Regions from separate parts of the Methylobacterium sp. CM6246 genome, predicted to be linked through region 3. Evidence: riboswitches for the same ligand, from Rfam matches in the RefSeq annotation. Region 3 holds a riboswitch; each other region holds the start of a gene.

Region 1 (4,406 bases), 2.7 Mb from region 3:
CACCGGTACGGCCCGAGACGGTCACCCGCGCTCCGTCGCGGCCTGTGATCCGGTAGACCGGCTCATCGCCGCGCATCTCCAGGGCGAACGCCGCCGGCACGCTCGCGAGGCCGCCGGCGGCGAGGGCCGTGTCCGGTGAGGCCGCGACGGTCTCCCAGTCGATCGGGGCGAGGCGCGCGAGGCGCTCGGCCGCTGTGAGTGCCGGGAACGGCACGTAGAGCATCACCAGTCCGGAGCCGATCCACAGGGCGAAGAACAGGGCCGTGGCGATCCCGGCCCAGCGGTGGACCAGCAGCAGCCAGCGACGCGCGGCTTTGCCGACCCGCTGCCTCACCAAGTCACCGTGTAGGCGACTTCCATCGAGCGCGGCCGGCCGAGCAGCCAGTTGGTGCCGACCCCGTTCACGGCGTTGCCGCTGATCGCGTAGACCTTGTCGAACAGGTTGTAGACCCGCAGGCTCAGGCGCGAATCCGCCGTCACCTGATGGTCGAGCACGAGGTTGACGAGGTGGTAGGCCGGGCGCCGGGCCGTGTTGGAGAAGTCGCTGTAGACCTGGCCGACGTTCTGGAGCCCCACGCGTGCCGTCCAGGCGCGGGCAAAGTCCCAGGTCAGCCAGAGATTGGCGACCCGCTCGGGCACGTCGATCGGCTGGTTGCCGGCATACGAGACGGTCGCGCCGTTCACGCTCTGATTGAACGTATCGTATTGCGCGTGCAGGAGCGCGAGGTTGCCGTCCAGCCGCCAGCCCGGGGCGAGGTGCCAGCCAAGCGCCAGCTCGAAGCCCTGCGAGGATTGCTGGCCGACCTGGGTCGACACGGTCGGCTGACCCGGCACGGTCGAGATCAGGTTGTCCTTGACGATCCGGTATCCGGCAACCGTCCATTCCAGTGCGCCGTCGAATGCGAGGCCCTTGGCGCCGATTTCAACCTGCGTGCCGGTGGCGAGCTGGAACCCTGAGAGCGACTGCGTCAGGGTGATGAGGCTGTTCACCGGGTCGGTCGCGAAGCTGTACTGGGCGTAGAGCGCGCTGTCCGGCGTCGGGTTGTAGACCAGCCCGAACCGGTAGCCGAGCGCCTGATAGGTTTTCTCGAACTGCGATCCGCTCTGCAAATCCTCGCGACGGAGCGTCGGCACGTCCAGGCGCACGCCGGTGAGGAACGAGAGCTTGTCCGACAGGATCACCCGGTCCTCGGCGAAGACCGAGGCCTGGCTGGTCTGTGTCGCGTAGGCCGGCTGCGCCCGCCCGTTCTGCGGGAAGTATCCTGGATCATAGCCTATCAGCGGCACGCTGGTGGTCTGGTCGAAGGTGAAATTGTTCGTGTGGCGGAAGTCGATGTGGTTCACGTCGAACCCGACCGCGAACGCGTTCGGCAGGCCGAACAGGTTGCCCTTGACGCTCGCGTCCAGGCGATTCCCGACCTGTTCCTGGCTGTGGTAGATCTCGGTGTAGCTGCCCCGGTCGACCAGCCCGGTGCCGCGGTTGTAGGTGTATTGCTCGGTATCGAGCCAATGCCGCCGGCTGGTGAGCCGATAGGCCGTATTGCGCACGATGATGTCGTCCGAGGGCGTCCACTCGGTCTTGAACTGGGTCCAGTTATCCGACCAGGTAATCTTCGCGTCGCGGACGTTGTAGTTGTTGAACCGGATCAGGTCCGGGATCCTACCCTCGACCAGGGGCGTGCCCCAGTAGCGCGCCGGCTCCTGGTAGCCGAGGTCGTGGCTCACCGTGACGGCGAGGTCCGGGCTCGGCTGGAACAGCAGGGCGGCCGAGACGGCGAGGTTGCGGAAATCGCCCTCCGGCCGGATCCAGCCATCCGCGCGGTTGCCGCTGACGTTGAGGCGGTACGCGAAGGTGTCGCCGAATTCCTCGCGCCCGAGCGCCCCGCCCGAATCCAGCGCCAGCCGCGCGACGCCGTCGGTGCCGATCACCGCGCGCGCGGTGTTGATCGGCACGAAGACCGGCTTCTTCGGCACCACGTTGATCACGCCGCCGATGGCGCCGTCGCCGTAGAGCACCGAGGACGGGCCGCGCAGCACCTCGATACGCTCGACGTTCCAGGTGTCGAACGGGAACGTGACCGTGTTGGCCCCGACATAGAAGCGTGTGCCGTCGTAGAGCTGCTGGATCGAGTTCGGGCCCGCGAAACCGCGCGACGTGAAGGCGCCGTTGCCGTTGCCCGGCGCCGCGATCGTGGTGATGCCGGTGGCGTCCTGGGTCACGGCTTCGGCGATCGTGTCCTGGCCGCGCAGCCGTGCGCTCTCGCCCGACACGATATCGACGCTCGCCGGCGTCTCCAGCGGCGTCAGCCCGAGCCGGCTCGCGGTCCGGTCGGGCGTGCGCAGGTTCAGCCCGGTCGGTGCAGCGCGGGTCAGGCTGACGCCGCCCTCCCCCTCGACGGAGAGCTGATCGAGGGTCACGGTTTCCTGGGCTGCGGCCGGGCTTGCCAGGAGCGTGAGCATGGCACCGCAGAGCGGTCTACGCCGGCTGCGACGAGGAAGTTTGGATCGCGACATGGTGAGGATAGGTCCGAGCGCGGCGGCCGCCGGTTCAGATGCCCTAATAGCAATGTAATAACATTACAATTGCGGATGCGTGTCTGATCCGGTCCGGTCCACGCGCGGCGGCCCGGGTGAAGGATCGGGCCGCGTGCAAACGCGGCCGGGATCGGCACGACAAGGGAAAGCATCGGGAACCGGGACGCGGGCGCGCTTGCTGTGGCACGTCACCGCGAACGAGGCCTCGCCGACCGCGCTCGCGCACGGCCGTCTCGACACCCGCCAGGACACCCCGCCTGACGCGTTTCGCGTGTGACCACGGCTGACGGCAGGTCTCCTGGCTCGCGGGTCGCCGCCCTCGCACCGTCTTCCCGGGCTTGAGACCCAGTGACGTGGTGGTGAAGGACTCGCCGCTCACAGTTGCGGGGACAGCCGCGGTTTCAGGGCAGGCCCCTCACCGCGTTCCCTTTTGATCCCCGAGGGGAACCGTCGCCGACTAGCGTGGCTGTATGCCGGTGGAACGTCAAGCGTGTGGATATCCGGCCCCCTGCGTGGGCGGCCTGCGATCAGGCGCACGATCGCCTCGCGCGATGCAAATTAAAATCTACTTATTTTACTTTTAGACAACTCAGGAACTTTTTTTGAGCTGTCACGTAAGATTTGCGAGCCGAAATCGGAGGTGTTTTAAGACGGAGCATCGGCTAAAATAGTGGTTTTCGTTCTATCGCTTATTCGCCAAATTTGCAAAACCTGGTAGGAGAATCATTATGAATTCATCCTATGTATTAGGGAATCCCTGTCATCCTGGCGGGTTTGTTCGCCGCAATATCCTTGAGCCGCGTAACCTAACTGTCATGGCTGCGGCCAGCCTGCTCAACGTGACGCGCCAAACGCTGTCCGACTTCTTGAACGAGAAGATCGCTCTTACGGCCGAACTGGCTCTGCGGGTCGAGAAGGTGTTCGGGGCCCGCATGGAGATGCTGATGGAGATGCAGACCCACTACGATATCTCGCGCGCGCGGAAACTCGAACAGAAGGTCGAGAGGGAACTCGCGGGCCGGACCGGCGTCCAGACCCCGACCGAAAGGCCTCAGGTAATCGTCAAGCGCGTCTTCGCGTTTGGGTGAGCTCAATTCGTGGCGACCGGTTCTCCGGGATGCCGGAACGTTACCGGATCTCCCCTGAGCGACGCGGGGTGAACGCGCATTGGTCGGGCTTCCACGCCTTGTCGTCGCTTCTTGGCCGGGACGCACCGCTTTGCGACGCATGATGGACGGCTCCTGAAAACACCTCGGCGCGTTTCCGCGCGGGACCGGGTGACGATCGCAGGGGGACCAGTCCCCATGCCTTGATATCGTTCGTCGTCACGGGCCAAGGCGATCGGCATTCTCCAGATCGGACAGTACCGCGCACGCGACCCTGATCGTGTTTCATCGGAGACATTTGCTCAGGCTGTATCGCGATCAAAATTATCATGCATATTTCTGAAGTTTTGCAGATTAATACAGTCAAATTCTCGATTTATTCGAAATAAATTTGTAAATCTGGATGAGATTGACATGCTGCAATCCGGTTGATATCGGCGATTTGATCGGATCTGCAAGACAATAAAATATATAACCGGCAAAATAAAGTAAGACTGTGGGTGGCTGAGGTAGTCGGCGATTCTGATGTTGCTGATGGAGCGCTGCTTGCGCCCATGTGCCCGTGAGGTCTGCCGCAGTTCCGATCAGTCGATCAAAACGCTCATCCGAAAACGATTGTGTCAATCGACGAAGGAGTCCCAGGTGAACGCTGTCCATCAACCGGCAAATCCGTGTCATCCCGGTCTGTTTGTTCGCCGCAAGGTCTTCGAGCCGCGCAACCTGACCATCATGGAGGCTGCCGGTCTTCTGGGCGTCACGCGTCAC
Region 2 (4,406 bases), 1.9 Mb from region 3:
GATCTGGCCGAAGACCGCGCCGTGGCGCAGTTCGGGCAGCAGGGCCGAGACCCGGTCGGTCTCCGCGAGCTTGCCGCCCGCCACCGCGGTGGCGACCAGCAGCGACACGATCGACTTCGCCACCGACCAGGACGGGAACAGCGTCGCCGGTCCTGTGCCCGGCCGCTGCCATTCGTGGATCAGGACGCCGTCCTGCACCACCAGGAAGGCGTTGGTGTGCGTCTCCGCCAGCATCGTCGCGAGCGGAACCGTCCGGCCCTTCCAGGAGACGCGCTCCAGGATCGGGCTCGGCCGGAACGCCAGGTCGCGGGCCCGTTCGGGCGCCTGCACCACCCGGCTGGGGAACCAGGGGCCGATCGCGGACGGCTCGATGACCGCCAGGGCTGCCAGCGTGACCGGATTCGGGACGTTGATCAGTGCGGTGGCGGTCCAGGCGCAGCCCGCCGCCACGCCGCCGCCGGCCGCGGCGATCAGGCCCCAGCGCATGCCCCGCTGGCGGCCCGGACGGGGGCGGGCCGAAGCTTCCGGGATCGCGGGCGACGCAGTCATGGTGGATTGGTATCGCTCTGGATCGGCACTGTCGTGGCGCCGTCGATCGGGGCCTTGGCACGGGCGGCGACCATGATGAGGAGGCGTTAACGAAGGGCCAACCCGGTCGGACGTCGAATTCGGCGCTCAGCCGCGCGTGCCTAGTGCGGAGGATTCGAAAATCTTCATCGATTCGACGGAAAAGGGCTCCCGAACGCCGGCGGCACCTTATGGGAGGAGGCTGCCGCGCACAAACTGCAACCCACCGTCCTCCCCTGATCGTCCTTGCCGATCCGAAGAACCGATTTTCACTTGAGACTGGCTCCGCGCCTGCACAAAAGGTCTTCCGCGCGATGAACCCTTTCCTGATCCTCGGGCTCGCGATCGGCGCGGAGGTCACCGCCACCCTGGCGCTGAAGGCCGCCGACGGCCTGACCAAGCCGGGCCCCACCCTGATCGTGGCGGTCGGCTACGGCACCGCCCTATGGCTGATGTCGAGCAGCATGGACATGCTGCCGATCGGGGTGGTCTACGCGATCTGGTCCGGGGTCGGCATGATCGGCGCCGCACTCGGCGGCGCGTGGCTGTACGGCGAGGCGATCAGCCCGACCATGCTAGTGGGGATCGCGATCATCGCGGTGGGCGTGGCCATCCTGGCGTCCGGGCAGGGCCAGCACTGAGCCGGATCCCCTCCGGGCCCCGGGGTCGCGCTCAGAATCGGCCGCGCTCAGAACCGGCCCGCGATGGTGAGGCGCACGGCCGTGGGCTCGGCCGGGTGGAACACGCGGTCGGTCAGGCCCTCGGCGGGCTCCCCGGGCAGGCGCGAGACGTAGGCGTAGGTGATCTGGTCGGACTTGCTGTTGGTCAGGTTCAGCACGTCGAGGGAGACGCTGACCCCGTTCTCGAAGGCGTAGCCGACCCGGCCGTTGAACAGGGCGGTCGGGCGCGAGCGGATGGAATTGTCCTCGATCAGCGGGCGCGGCCCGAAATACCGGAACCGCAGGGAGCCGAACCAGCCGAGCGGCGCGCCGAAGGTGATGCCGGCCGACGCGATGGTGGTAGGCGCCTCCGGCACCCGGGTGCCGACCGGGTCGGAATCGGAGAACCGGGCGTTGGTGATCGTCAGATCGCCCTCCAGCGACAGGAACGGCGTCAGCGCGTAGCGGTTCGTCCACTCGACGCCGAAGCGCCGGGTCGGGCGGCTCGGCTCCGTGGTGCCGGTGTCGCCCTGGAACAGGTTTTCGGACGCGAAGTCGAGCCGGAACAAGGCGAGGCTGGTCTCCAGCCCGGCGATCGAGCGGTTGCGCAGCCCGACCTCGTAGCCGGTCGAGGGCACCAGGAACGGCGCGCGGCCGATGTTGAACAGGGGGCTTGCCGGATCGACCGTGGCAGTCACCCCGCGCACGTCGTTCGAGTGGAAGCCGCCGCCGTAATTCACGTAGAACTCGGTGTCGAACCACGGTCCGAGGGTCAGGCCGAGCTTAGGATTGACGATGCCGTCGCGGGCCCGGCCCGAATTGGCCGGCGTGTCCGAGGCGACGCGGGCATCATAGCCGTCGGCGCGGAAGCCGAGGCTGGTGCGCAGCCAGTCGGTCCAGCGCACCCGGTTGTCGAAATAGAAGGCCCCGCTCGTCTCCAGCACCCGATCGTCGAGCACGCCCGAGCGGTATTGCCGGTTCGTCGTGTTGAACAGCCCGACCCGGATGCTGTCGGTCCGGGTCTGCACGCCGACCTCGTTCTCCATCGGACGCCCGAACAACGCGCCCTGGAAGATGTGCAGCGCCTCGCCGCCGCCGATGATGCGCTGGTCGAGCTGGTGGAACTGGTCGCCCGCGACGGGGTCGTTGAGGACATAAGTGAAGTCGTTGAACAGGTTGAGCTGCGAGCGGATCACGTAGGCCGAGGCCCGGGTCACGCCTGTGTCGTCGGTGCTGCTGAAGCGGCCGGACAGCGAGAGGCGGCTCGTATCCCCGCCATCCGTGGGGTTGATCGTGCCGTATCGGCCGATCAGCCCCTGAGCGACGGCCCGCTCGGGGATCTGGTTGGTGGCGGTCCAGCGGCTGGCATAGGCCATGCCCGTGACCGAGAAGCCGTCGAGCGCCGTGCCCTGGCTGTAGCGGGCGACGGTGCTGATCTTGCGCAGGGCGTCCGGGACCACCCACGGACCGTCGTAGACCTGTGCGTCGGCCGCGACCAGGAGGTTGCCGTCCCCGATCGGGGTCGAGGCGATGGTGAGCGCGCGCTTGTAGCCGAAGCTGCCGATGGCGGTGAGCGCGAGGTTTTTCTGGACGGTGTCGAGATAGTCGATCCGCACCGAGCCGGCGGAGGCGAAATCGCCGTCGCGTACGAAGTACGGCCCCTTGTGGAACTCCACCGCGCCGACGAGTTCGGGGATCAGGAAGTTGATGTCGGCATAGCCCTGCCCGTGGGCGTGGGTGCGCATGTTGAGCGGCATGCCGTCCAGGAACAGGGCGATGTCGGTACCGTGGTCGAGGTTGAAGCCGCGCAGGAAGAACTGGTTGGCCTTCCCCTCCCCGCTATGCTGGGTGACGATCAGGCCCGGCACCGCCTCCAGCACCTCGCCGGGACGCGTCACCGGCCGGCTGTTGAGCTGGGCGCCCGTGATCACCCCCGCGCTGGCGGAAGCCACGGGCAGGAGCGGGCCGCCGATGCCGGTCACGCCGCTGACATAGCCCGCACTCGCGGCGGCACCGCCCCGCGGGGCCCCGGAAGGCTCTGCGGTGACCGAGATCTCGTCGAGCGTCGCCTCGGTGTCCTGGCTCGGCCGGGATCCGTCCCGGGCGGAGGCCGCCGGGGGCAGCAGCGCCAGGGCCGTCAGCACGGCCAGTTTCGAGAGCGTCAAGCGCGGCACAGGACGGGACACGGGACCTCGGGCGACGGCAGTGGCACGTCACCGCGAACGAGGCCGCGCCGACCGCGCTCGCGCGGGCGTCCCGGCACCCGCCAGGACACCCCGCCCAGCGCGTTTCGCGTGTGACCACGACTGACGGCAGGTCTCCTGGCTCACGGGTCGCCGCCCTCTCGTCGTCTTCCCGGGCGAGGCGGCCCAGTGACGTGGTGACGAGAAGGCTCACCGCTTACAGTTGCGGGGGCAGCCGCGGATTCGGGGAAGACCCCTCACCGCGTTCCCTTTTGATCCCCGAAGGGAACCGTCCCGGCCACCTTCGAGCCAAGGCTTGGGTCCCGTCAACGTCCCGGCACCGGTTGGCGGCGTGTGTGTCTATCGGATGACACCGGGCCCTCGGCCGGCTCTCGTTCCAGCCGAACGAGGCCGCCGACCGGGGGACTCGTCCCTCCGATCCCGGACGGCTCCGGGCGATGCTACGCTAATGGTATCGCGAAGCTTTTCCGCCCGGACCTGCGGCTCCCGCTGCGGCTCCGGTCCGTCCCGCGAGGGGCCGCGTTCCAGGGCTGTCCGTGGTCCGCCAGCGCGGGCCGACCGGCGTTCGGGGCGATCCACGCATGCCGGCCCGCCACATCCTCGCCGCGAACGTGCACACAAGCTTGGCGCGTACAACGATCGAGAGTGGCGACGCCGGGCAGGGCGATCGCCCTGCCCCGAGGCCGGAGGACGGAGCGCTGATGCATGCAGGGTAGCGAGAGGATCAAGACCGTTTCGGGGCTGGTCGCGCTGGCGCTCGCCGGCGGCCTCGGTGCGTGCAACACCGCGTCACCCCTGACCACAGGATCGATCCCCGGCCGCAAGCCGTCGATGGTGGTCACCGACGCCGAGCGCGACTGCCTCGGCCGGGCCATGTATTTCGAATCGAACCGCAGCGACGAATCCGGTCTGCTGGCCGTCGGCACCGTGGTCATGAACCGGATGGAGGCCGCGATCTTCCCGGGCGGCATCTGTG
Region 3 (4,406 bases):
GCCACAGCCCGGGCACCAGGGAAACCCCCGCGGCAGCGGCTGAGGCGGCTCGACCGTGCCTCCCGCGCCGAACCGGACGGCCAGGAGGCCCAGCATCCGCCGCAGGTTCTCCGGGCCGCCGGCGCGAAAATAGCGGTCGAGCTGTTCGGCCAGATCCGGGTCGGTGGAGAAGCCGGCAAGGCGCGGGTCCGGCCGGTCGTCGCCCGGCAGCACCGCCAGCACGACACCGTGCGCCCGCGCCGCGGCGGCACAGCGCTCGATGCCGTAGCGCCAGTAATCCAACCCGCCGAGGCAGCGGATCACGACGAGCTTCGCGCGGGCGACCACGCGCTCGACGTAGAGATCCACCGACATCGGGTGCCGGAGCTTGGCGAGCTTTGCGAGCCGCAGGCTCGGCAGCCCGGGCTCGCTGGCATGGGCCTGCCCGATGCCCGCGAGGTCGCTGTCGGTGAACGAGAGCACGACGAGGTCGCCCGGCTCCTGCCCGAGATCCACCGCCGCCTCGCCCTCGTCGAGGGAGACCGTATCGATGCGGACGAGATGCATGGCGCGCTTCCTAGGCCCCGCCAGATCGGGCGCGCGCGCAGCGTCTCAGCGAGGGAGCGCGCGCGATCGCGATCATCCCGCGAGCGCCGCGGCGACGGCGCCCTGGTCGAAGCCCTTCAGGCCGATCACCACCAGGCGACCGTCCCGGTTCTCGCCCGCCCGCCAGGGCCGGTCGAAATGGTGGGCCACGCGCCGGCCGACGCCCTGCACCACGAGGCGCATGGCCTTGCCCTCGACCTCGGCGAAGCCCTTGATCCGCAGCACACCCGCGGCCTCGGCAGCCTTCTCGACGCGGGCCGCGAGGTTGCCGGCCGTGACGGCCGGGCGGATCGGCAGGGCTACGGTCTCGAAGTCGTCGTGGTCGTGGTCCTCGCCGTCGCCGTGATGCGAGGGGCGGGCGTCGAGGTCGTCCTCGGCCGCGGCGCCGAGCCCGAGCAGCACCAGCGGGTCGATGGCGCCGTTCTCGGTCTCCACCACCTTCACGGCGCGGGGCAGGTGAGCCTCGACCTCGGCGCGAACCCGGGCGCGGGTCTCGGCGTCGAGCAGGTCGGACTTGTTGAGCACGACGAGGTCGGCACAGAGGAGCTGGTCCTCGAACACCTCCTCCAGCGGGTTGTCGTGGTCGACCGCCGTGTCGGCGGCGCGCTGGGCGGCCAGGGCCTCGGGATCCTCCGCGAAGGCGCCCGCGGCCACGGCCGGCCCGTCCACCACGGCGACGACGCCGTCGACGGTGACCCGCGAGCGGATGGCCGGCCACTGGAACGCCTGGACCAGCGGCTTCGGCAGGGCGAGGCCGGAGGTCTCGATCAGGATGTGCTCCGGCGGCTCGGCGCGACCGAGCAGGCTCTCGAGCGCCGGAACGAAGTCGTCGGCGACCGTGCAGCAGATGCAGCCGTTCGGCAGCTCCACGATGGAGTCCTCGGTGCAGCCCTCGACGCCGCAGGCGACCAGGAACGACTTGTCGAAGCCGACATCACCGAACTCGTTGACCAGGATCGCCAGGCGGCGGCCCTTGGCGTTCTCGATGACGTGGCGGACCAGCGTCGTCTTGCCGGCCCCCAGGAAGCCGGTGACGATGGTGCAGGGGATCTTGGTCACGATGGTCATTCCGCAGCCTCCAAGGTGCCGGCCGGAAGCGGGCGGGGATCGGGAAAGGGCGGGATGCGGGCGATCACGCCGGTCTTGAATGCGGCAGGGCGCTCCCGCCAGGGCACGATGCCGTCCGGCGTCGCCGCGTAGGCGGCCAGCCCGTCCAGGATGGTCGCCGCCGACTCGGACGGGTCCATATCGCCGTAGACGTAGGTCCAGCGGGTCTCGGACGCGACCGCCACGGAACAGGGCCGCTTGCACACCGACAGGCACTCGACCCCCTCGATCCGCAGCTGCCCGGACGTGTTGCGCGCGCGCAGGGCCTCGAGCAGGCGCGCGCCGGCCCGGGGCCCGTCCGGATCGTCGCCCGGGCGGCGGCAGGTCGTACAAACGTAAAGGACGGTCTCAGGCATGACGGCCTCAGGCATGCACCGTCCCGCGTGCGTTTCCACGGCCGAAAGCCTGCCAGGCCCAGCCGAAGCCGAGGCCGATCAGCATCCAGAACACGAAGCTGATCGCCAGCGAGCGTGCCGCGAACTGCGCCGCAAGTGCCGCGGGAAGCTCCGAGGACACCTCCGCAGCCTGCGGCGCACCGGCGACGTGCGGCGCCACGATCAGCACGAGGCCGCCCAGGATCGCGATCAGCGAGCGCCGGACCGTGATCAGGTACAGGCCCATCCCGGTGGCGGCGGCGGTCATCACCCACCAGGCCTGACGGGCGGCGAGCGGTGCCGCCTCGCTGCCCGGCAATTCCGGCGGCAATCCCAGGCCCGGGGCCAGAGCGACGCTGGCGAAGCCCGCGATCGCGAACGCGACACCGACCTGCCGCGTCGGCTCACGGCCGCAGGCCAAGATCACCGCACCGAGCAGGAGGGCGTAGCCGACCCCGCCCACGAGCGTCGCCAGAGCGGTGAAGGCCATCCGGGGCAACCCCTCGCCGGGCTGCCACTCGGGTGCGGCGTCCGGTGTGCCATGATCGTGCCCCGCATGAGCCAGCACGACCTGAGCCGACATGATCGGGAGCCTGCGCTCGGCCTGGTGCGTCTGCTTGGTCTCATAGCGCTCGGCCGCCACGATCAGCGGCGACGTCAGCGTCAACTCGAGGCCGGTCACGACGACGGCCGCGAGGAAGCCGGCGGCCAGGGCCGCCGACAGAAGCCGGATGATCATCCCTGCGCCAGGGGCGTCAGTGGCAGGGGAAGTTCTGGGTATGCCGGAAATCGTGCGCGGCGTTGTGCAGCGCGATCGCCGGCGAGAAGCCCGCCATGAACAAGAGGCCGAGGCCCAGGAAGGCCGCGAGCGCGACGGCAACCGGACGCTCTCCGGCGCGGGTGCCGGTGGCGATGGGGGCGAGGGTCGAGGTGGTCATCAACATGTCTCCAGCCGCCCCACCGGCGGCATTGCGGGATCTCATCGTGACGGCAGGTCTCCTGGCTCGCGGCTCGGCGCGCCTGCCGCCTTCCCGGATCGCTCCGGTGGCCTACTGGCAGACGCTCGCCGCTCACAGTTGCGGGGGCAGCCGCGGTTTCGAGGTTCGTACCCCTCACCGCATTCCCTTTTCACCCCGTCTCCGGGGCACCGTCACGCCATCGTTGTAGACGCATGACAGCTCTCGCACAACGGAGGCCCGGCGGAATCGTTTCGGACTCTTGGGGTACGGCACGGATATGCGGGTCGGGCGGTGGCCGTGAGTGTCGAAACGCATTGGGGGGCGGACTTCGACGCGCCGCGACCGCCGTCGGCGCTTGGCCCGCGGCACCGGCGCCGTGTAACGGCCGGCGTGGACGATTCCGGCCCATGTCCGATTCTCGAACCCTTGAGCGTTGATGTCGATGCGTACCTTGTCGCTGGCCCTCGTCGTCCTGGCGGCCACGTCCCTTCCGGTCCGGTCCGACGACAGCACCGCCGCGCTCATCGCCGGGGGGCTCGTCCTGGAAAAGGCCGACACGATCGCCCTCGCGGCCGAGGATCTGTACCTCTCCGAGCAGGCCGTGCAGATCGACTATCGGTTCCGCAACCTGACCGATTCCGACATCGAGACCACGATCGCGTTCCCAATGCCCGACATTACCGGCGACTCCGAGATGCTGGTTTCGCTCCCCGATCCGGCGCACGACAACTTCCTGAAGTTCCAGTCCGCGGTCGATGGCGAGCCCGTCGAATCGCAGGTCGAGCAGCGGGCGTTCCTGATGCGGAGCGATACACCGCCCGTGGAGATCACCGCTCGGCTCAAGGCGCTGGGGATCCCGCTCGTGCCAACCATCACGGCGACGGAAGCGGCCCTGCGCCGCCTCGGCGAGCGCCAGCGGCGCGACCTGATCGCGGCCGGCATCCTGGAGCGGCAGGAGCACAAGGACGGGACGATCGCGGATGCCCCGCTCTGGACACTGAAGTCGAAATTCTGGCGACGGCAGGTCTTTCCCGCCGGGCGCGAGATCGCGGTGCGCCAGAGCTACGTCCCGAGCCTCGGCGGTCTCGCGAGCCTGTCCTACGGCGGGCCGAACCTCGACCCGGCGCAGAAGGCGCACTACGCGACCCGATATTGCACGGACCCGACCTTCGAGCGGGTGGCCCAGGCCCTGTACCGGCGGTCGAGCGCCGACGGCAGCCGGGCATTCCGGGCCTACGAACGGTCCCTCTCCCACGTGATCAGCTCCGGCGGCAACTGGGCCGGCCCGATCGGCCAGTTCAAGTTGGTCGTGGACAAGGGGGATCCTACGACCCTGATCTCGTTCTGCGGGGCCAACGTGAAGAAGACCGGCCCGACGACC
Region 4 (4,406 bases), on a different contig from region 3:
TCAGCAGGTAGGCCCGCGTCTCGGCCAGCGTGTGCCGGGTACCGAACAGGAATGCGGCAACGCCGGTCAGCGCGATGAAGATGGGCGCGCACAGGCTGACGACGAGCCGAGCCAGGGCCACGGCTGGCAGGGCGGTTCGGGCGTCGATGGGGTCGGCCACGGCCACGTGCAGGAACCAGGTCTCGCGCAGGTGGTCGAGGAGCATCAGCACCATCACCAGCCCGCGCAGGGCATCAATGGAGCCGATGCGGCCTGACGCGGCCGGTGCGCACGCCGACACCTTGGACGTTCCGGGATGCACCCTCATCAGAACCGTGCCGTCATGCTCACGGTGACCCGCCGAGGCTCGCCGACGCCGACCCAGAAGGTGTTGTAGGAGCGCTCGTAGTAGGTCGCGTCGAATATGTTGTCGACGTTGAGCCCGAAGCGCAGGTTCTCGTAGCGGTAGTAGGCCAGCGCGTCCGTCAGGATGTAACCCGGCAAGCGGAAGCTCTCGACGCCGGTGTCGCCGAGCCGCGAGCCGACCGCCCGGAACCCACCGCCGATCCCAAAACCGTTCCAGTCGCCCGCCTGGATCTCGTAGATGCCGAGCAGCGAGCCGCTATGGCGCGGGATGTTGAGCAGCGGCGAGCCGACCCGAAGCACCTCGTCGCGGGTGACCGCCGCGTCGATGAAGGCATAGCCGCCGATCACCCGGAACTCCGGCGTGACCTGCCCGACCAGGCTGACGTCGAAGCCCTGGCTGCGCACCGCCCCGGCGGCGATCTGGAAGAAGAAGTCCGCCGGGTCGGTGGTGAGCACGTTCTCCTTCTCGATGTGGAAGGCGGCGGCCGTCACGCTGAGGCCGTCGAACAGGTCGAGCTTGGTCCCAACCTCGTAGGCGAACCCGGTCTCGGGCGCGAAGGGCCGCGACGCGCTGTCGAAGCCGGTGTTCGGGCGGAACGAGGCGGCGACGTTGCCGTAGAGCGCCAGGAACGACAGCGGCTGGTAGACGAGGCCGGCGCGGGGCGAGAAGCCGGTGCGGTCCTGCTCGGTCCGTTCGTTCGCGACCTTGTCCCGGAAGGTCTGGTTGTAGAAGTCGGTGCGGTTGCCCAGCAGCAACTTCCATTCCGGGCTGAGCGCGATCTGGTCCTGGAGGTAGATTGCCGTGTTGCCGACGTTCTCGCTGGCGCTGTAGCGGCGCGTGAACGGAGGCTTGGCCTGCCCGTAGATGGGGTCGAACAGGTCTATGGCGAAGGGGTCGAGGCGCGGGGTCGAGCGCAGCAGGTTCTCGGTGCTGTTGTAGCGCTCGTGCTCCAGGCCGAGCAGCAGGGTGTGAGCGATGGGCCCGGTCTCGAAGCGCCCGACGAGTTCGGCCTGGCCGATGGCGACGCCCCAGGTGAAGTCGTGCCGGCGGAACTCGCGCAAGAGCGTACGCCCGTCGTCGAGGATGCCGGTCGCGCCGGTCTGCAGGCCGGTCAGGCTTCCGGTGTTGAGGTGCGTGGCAACTCGCAAATGCCAGTCGGTGTTTAAGGCGTGCTCCAGCCGCACCTGCAGGAGCGCGCTCTCGGACACGGAATCGTCGCCCGGCTCGCCGAAGAAGCGCGAGCGCGGGACGAGGCCGAGGCGGTTGTTCACCGCGACTGTGCCCCGGTCGAAGGTCTGGCGGTTGCGCAGGTACTGCGCCTCGAACGTAATCTTGGTATCGGGCGTGACCTGCCAGCTCACCACGGGCGCCAAGAGCACCCGGTCGCCGCCGACGAAGTCGCGAAAGCTGTCCTGGCGGGCGAGGACGCCGTTGAAGCGGTAGAGCACGCTGCCGTCTTCGCTCAGTGCGCCGCCGGCATCGACCGTGGTGCGGGCTGTGCCGAAGCTGCCGAATAGCGTGCCCATCTCGACGAAGGGTCGGGCTACGGGCTGCTTGGTCAGGATGTTGACGGTCCCGCCCGGATCGCTGCGACCGTAGAGGGCGCCGGCCGGGCCCTTCAGGACCTCGATGGACTGGACGTTCTGGGTGTCGGGGGCGCCATTGTAGCCGCGGGCGATGTTGAAGCCATTGAAGAAAATGTCCTGGGTTGCGAATCCCCGAACGGAGTAGAGGGCGAGGTTCTGGGCGCCAAAATCGTTCTGCTTTCCGACCCCGGGCACGTAGTCGAGCGCGCGCTCGACGCGGGTCGCGGCTGTGTCAATCAGGACTTCCCGGGGGATCACGTCGACCTGCTGCGGCAGGTCGAAGCGGGGCGTGATCGTCTTGGTGCCGCTGTAGAGCTCCGGCACCCGGTAGGTCGGCGTGGCGGTAAGGGTACCCTCGACCGAGAGCGCGTCGAGGACCACGGCGGCCTCTTCGGACCGTGCGGCCTGCGCGCTGGCAAGGGAGGGAAACGCACAGGCGAGCGCCAGCACGGGCAGGATCGGGATCGACGCGGAACAGGACAAAGCGGACGGCCTCGGGCAACGGCAGTGGCACGTCACCGCGAACGAGGCCGAAGCCATACGCACGCGCATGCTTCCGCACCCGCCGGGGCACCCCGCCCAGCGCGTTTCGCGTGTGACCACGACTGACGGCAGGTCTCCTGGCTCGCGGGTCGTTGCCCTTCACCGTCTTCCCGAGCGAGGCGGCTCAGTGACGTCGGTGGTGAAGGGCTCGCCGCTTACAGTTGCGGGGGCAGCCGCGGCTTCGGATCGACCCTCACGGACTGATCCTCACCGCGTTCCCTTTTGATCCCCAAAGGGAACCGTCATCGTCACCATCAGCTGCGTTGCTGGGTCGCGTCAACAAGAGATATGGGTTCTGTGTCGCAGTGTGTCTGTAGCGCGACAGAACGATCTCAAAGGCTGTTCCTATGCGATCGGCTCAAGGGACGCTGTCGATGTCCGCTTCCGAAAATTTGTCCGAGCCGGCTGAATGACCGGGATGGGCGCGAAGCCGACGGTCCGCTTCTGGGCGTAGACCCGACTTCCGCTGTCCACCCTTCGCGGAAGGCACCAAGCGTCCGAACTCGACCGCTAGATCGTCCGGAATCGACATCGGAAGAGGTGCGCCTGCGAACTGCCCGGAATGGTGGATGGGCAGCCGAATTACCGGCTTTTACCGGCCGTCCGGTAAATTACCAGAATCCGGGTAAAAACCGGTAGTTCGCCCGCGGCCGGGTGGGGAGCCGCATCGACCGAATGGTCAGGCGCCGAACGGAAGTCGCCGCGCGATCCATCGAAGCTCGTTCAAGCATCGTTCACGTCGGCGATCGGCCGTGTGATTTGCCGCTCCAGGCGACAACTGGAATATGCAAACTTCAAGATGCCGGCATTCACTTAAATTTGTCTGACGTAGTCTTACATCCGGCCTGCCGATACATACATCGCTGTCGCGGTAATGAGGCCGCACGGGAAACGAACATCATGATGTCGCGTGTCGCAATGGCCGCTCTGGCGGCAGGTACCTTGATGGTCGCCAGCCAGGCGGCCGAGGCGAAGGGCTGCATCAAGGGCGCGATCGTCGGCGGTATCGCCGGCCACTACGCCGGGCACGGCGTGATCGGCGCCATGGGGGGCTGCGCCGCCGGCCGGGCGCTGGCCAACCGCCAGGCGAAGAACCAGCAAGTCGTCGCGCCGTCGCGGCAGGCCGCCCCGCCCGCCACCGGTTCCGGCGTGGCACGTCCGGGCCAGGGTGCCGGCGGCTACGTCGGCTACTGAGAAGGACCGGGCGCCGCCGGGATGCGCGGCGCCCATCCCCCATCCTATCGGCTCAAACGTCTGCCTTGCTCTCGAGGATGCGCTTCCGCTGCTCGGGCGTGAGTATCGCCCCGAGACCGGTCATGGGTCGCGGCGGGTAGCGCCAGCGCAGGAAATGGAACTGCGCCCAGTCGTAGAGTCCGAGCATGTCTACTGTTCCAGGGACCTTGCTTGCAGTTCGAAGGCGCGCCTTCTGCCCCTGGAATGACGAGACGGGCATCAGCTTTCTGGTGCTCTCTGCATCCGAACGCAACGACCACGTACTGCGCAGCCCTGGATCAGATTCCGTCGATCCATGCCGTGATCGCGGCATTCACCTCGTCCGGGCGATCCTGCATGATCCAGTGCCCTGCACGATCCCAGGAATCCACCTTCGAAGCGGGGTGGGAGAACCACGGCTGCATGCGTCGAGCCTGTGCCGGGTCACGACACAGGTGGTAGAACGGCGTCGTGACGGTTCTCAGAAATCGCTCGCTTGGCGCGCCTGTTCCGACCTGATCGGATCCGACGAACAACGGGCCGAACGATTCCCGCACGACATGGGCCGGCATGCCTTGGACGCGGCGAGCGTGCCAGCGCCGGAGCGCAGCTGGCGTCGCCGTGTCGTACACGCTCTCGAATAGCGACGGAGCGACGATAGAAGGATCGCCGGTTTGCAGGTCGCGGGCGACTTTGCGGAACAGCGGTGCGGTTTCCTC

What was found. Region 3 has a riboswitch for cobalamin ahead of ACYQPG_RS09790 (CbtB domain-containing protein). Riboswitches for the same ligand answer to the same signal wherever they lie in the genome.
Region 1: another riboswitch for cobalamin. It lies ahead of ACYQPG_RS22775 (TonB-dependent receptor); the one in region 3 lies ahead of ACYQPG_RS09790 (CbtB domain-containing protein).
Region 2: another riboswitch for cobalamin. It lies ahead of ACYQPG_RS18890 (TonB-dependent receptor); the one in region 3 lies ahead of ACYQPG_RS09790 (CbtB domain-containing protein).
Region 4: another riboswitch for cobalamin. It lies ahead of ACYQPG_RS31415 (TonB-dependent siderophore receptor); the one in region 3 lies ahead of ACYQPG_RS09790 (CbtB domain-containing protein).

The regions. Positions count from the first base shown of each region.
Region 1 is NZ_JBTXKY010000001.1:4,708,440-4,712,845, forward strand. It holds gene ACYQPG_RS22770 (PepSY domain-containing protein) at 1-334, opposite strand, end outside; gene ACYQPG_RS22775 (TonB-dependent receptor) at 331-2,514, opposite strand; cobalamin riboswitch at 2,807-3,002, opposite strand; gene ACYQPG_RS22780 (HigA family addiction module antitoxin) at 3,264-3,623, shown strand; gene ACYQPG_RS22785 (HigA family addiction module antitoxin) at 4,167-4,406, shown strand, end outside.
Region 2 is NZ_JBTXKY010000001.1:3,883,518-3,887,923, forward strand. It holds gene ACYQPG_RS18880 (serine hydrolase domain-containing protein) at 1-549, opposite strand, end outside; gene ACYQPG_RS18885 (DMT family transporter) at 882-1,208, shown strand; gene ACYQPG_RS18890 (TonB-dependent receptor) at 1,256-3,280, opposite strand; cobalamin riboswitch at 3,521-3,718, opposite strand; gene ACYQPG_RS18895 (cell wall hydrolase) at 4,136-4,406, shown strand, end outside.
Region 3 is NZ_JBTXKY010000001.1:1,972,944-1,977,349, forward strand. It holds gene cobN (cobaltochelatase subunit CobN) at 1-546, opposite strand, end outside; gene cobW (cobalamin biosynthesis protein CobW) at 619-1,653, opposite strand; gene ACYQPG_RS09780 (DUF1636 family protein) at 1,650-2,048, opposite strand; gene ACYQPG_RS09785 (CbtA family protein) at 2,056-2,805, opposite strand; gene ACYQPG_RS09790 (CbtB domain-containing protein) at 2,822-3,004, opposite strand; cobalamin riboswitch at 3,039-3,233, opposite strand; gene ACYQPG_RS09795 (DUF4424 domain-containing protein) at 3,462-4,406, shown strand, end outside.
Region 4 is NZ_JBTXKY010000003.1:245,209-249,614, forward strand. It holds gene ACYQPG_RS31410 (DUF1624 domain-containing protein) at 1-280, opposite strand, end outside; gene ACYQPG_RS31415 (TonB-dependent siderophore receptor) at 307-2,472, opposite strand; cobalamin riboswitch at 2,526-2,734, opposite strand; gene ACYQPG_RS31420 (hypothetical protein) at 3,376-3,669, shown strand; gene ACYQPG_RS31425 (hypothetical protein) at 3,722-3,856, opposite strand; gene ACYQPG_RS31430 (alpha/beta fold hydrolase) at 3,987-4,406, opposite strand, start outside.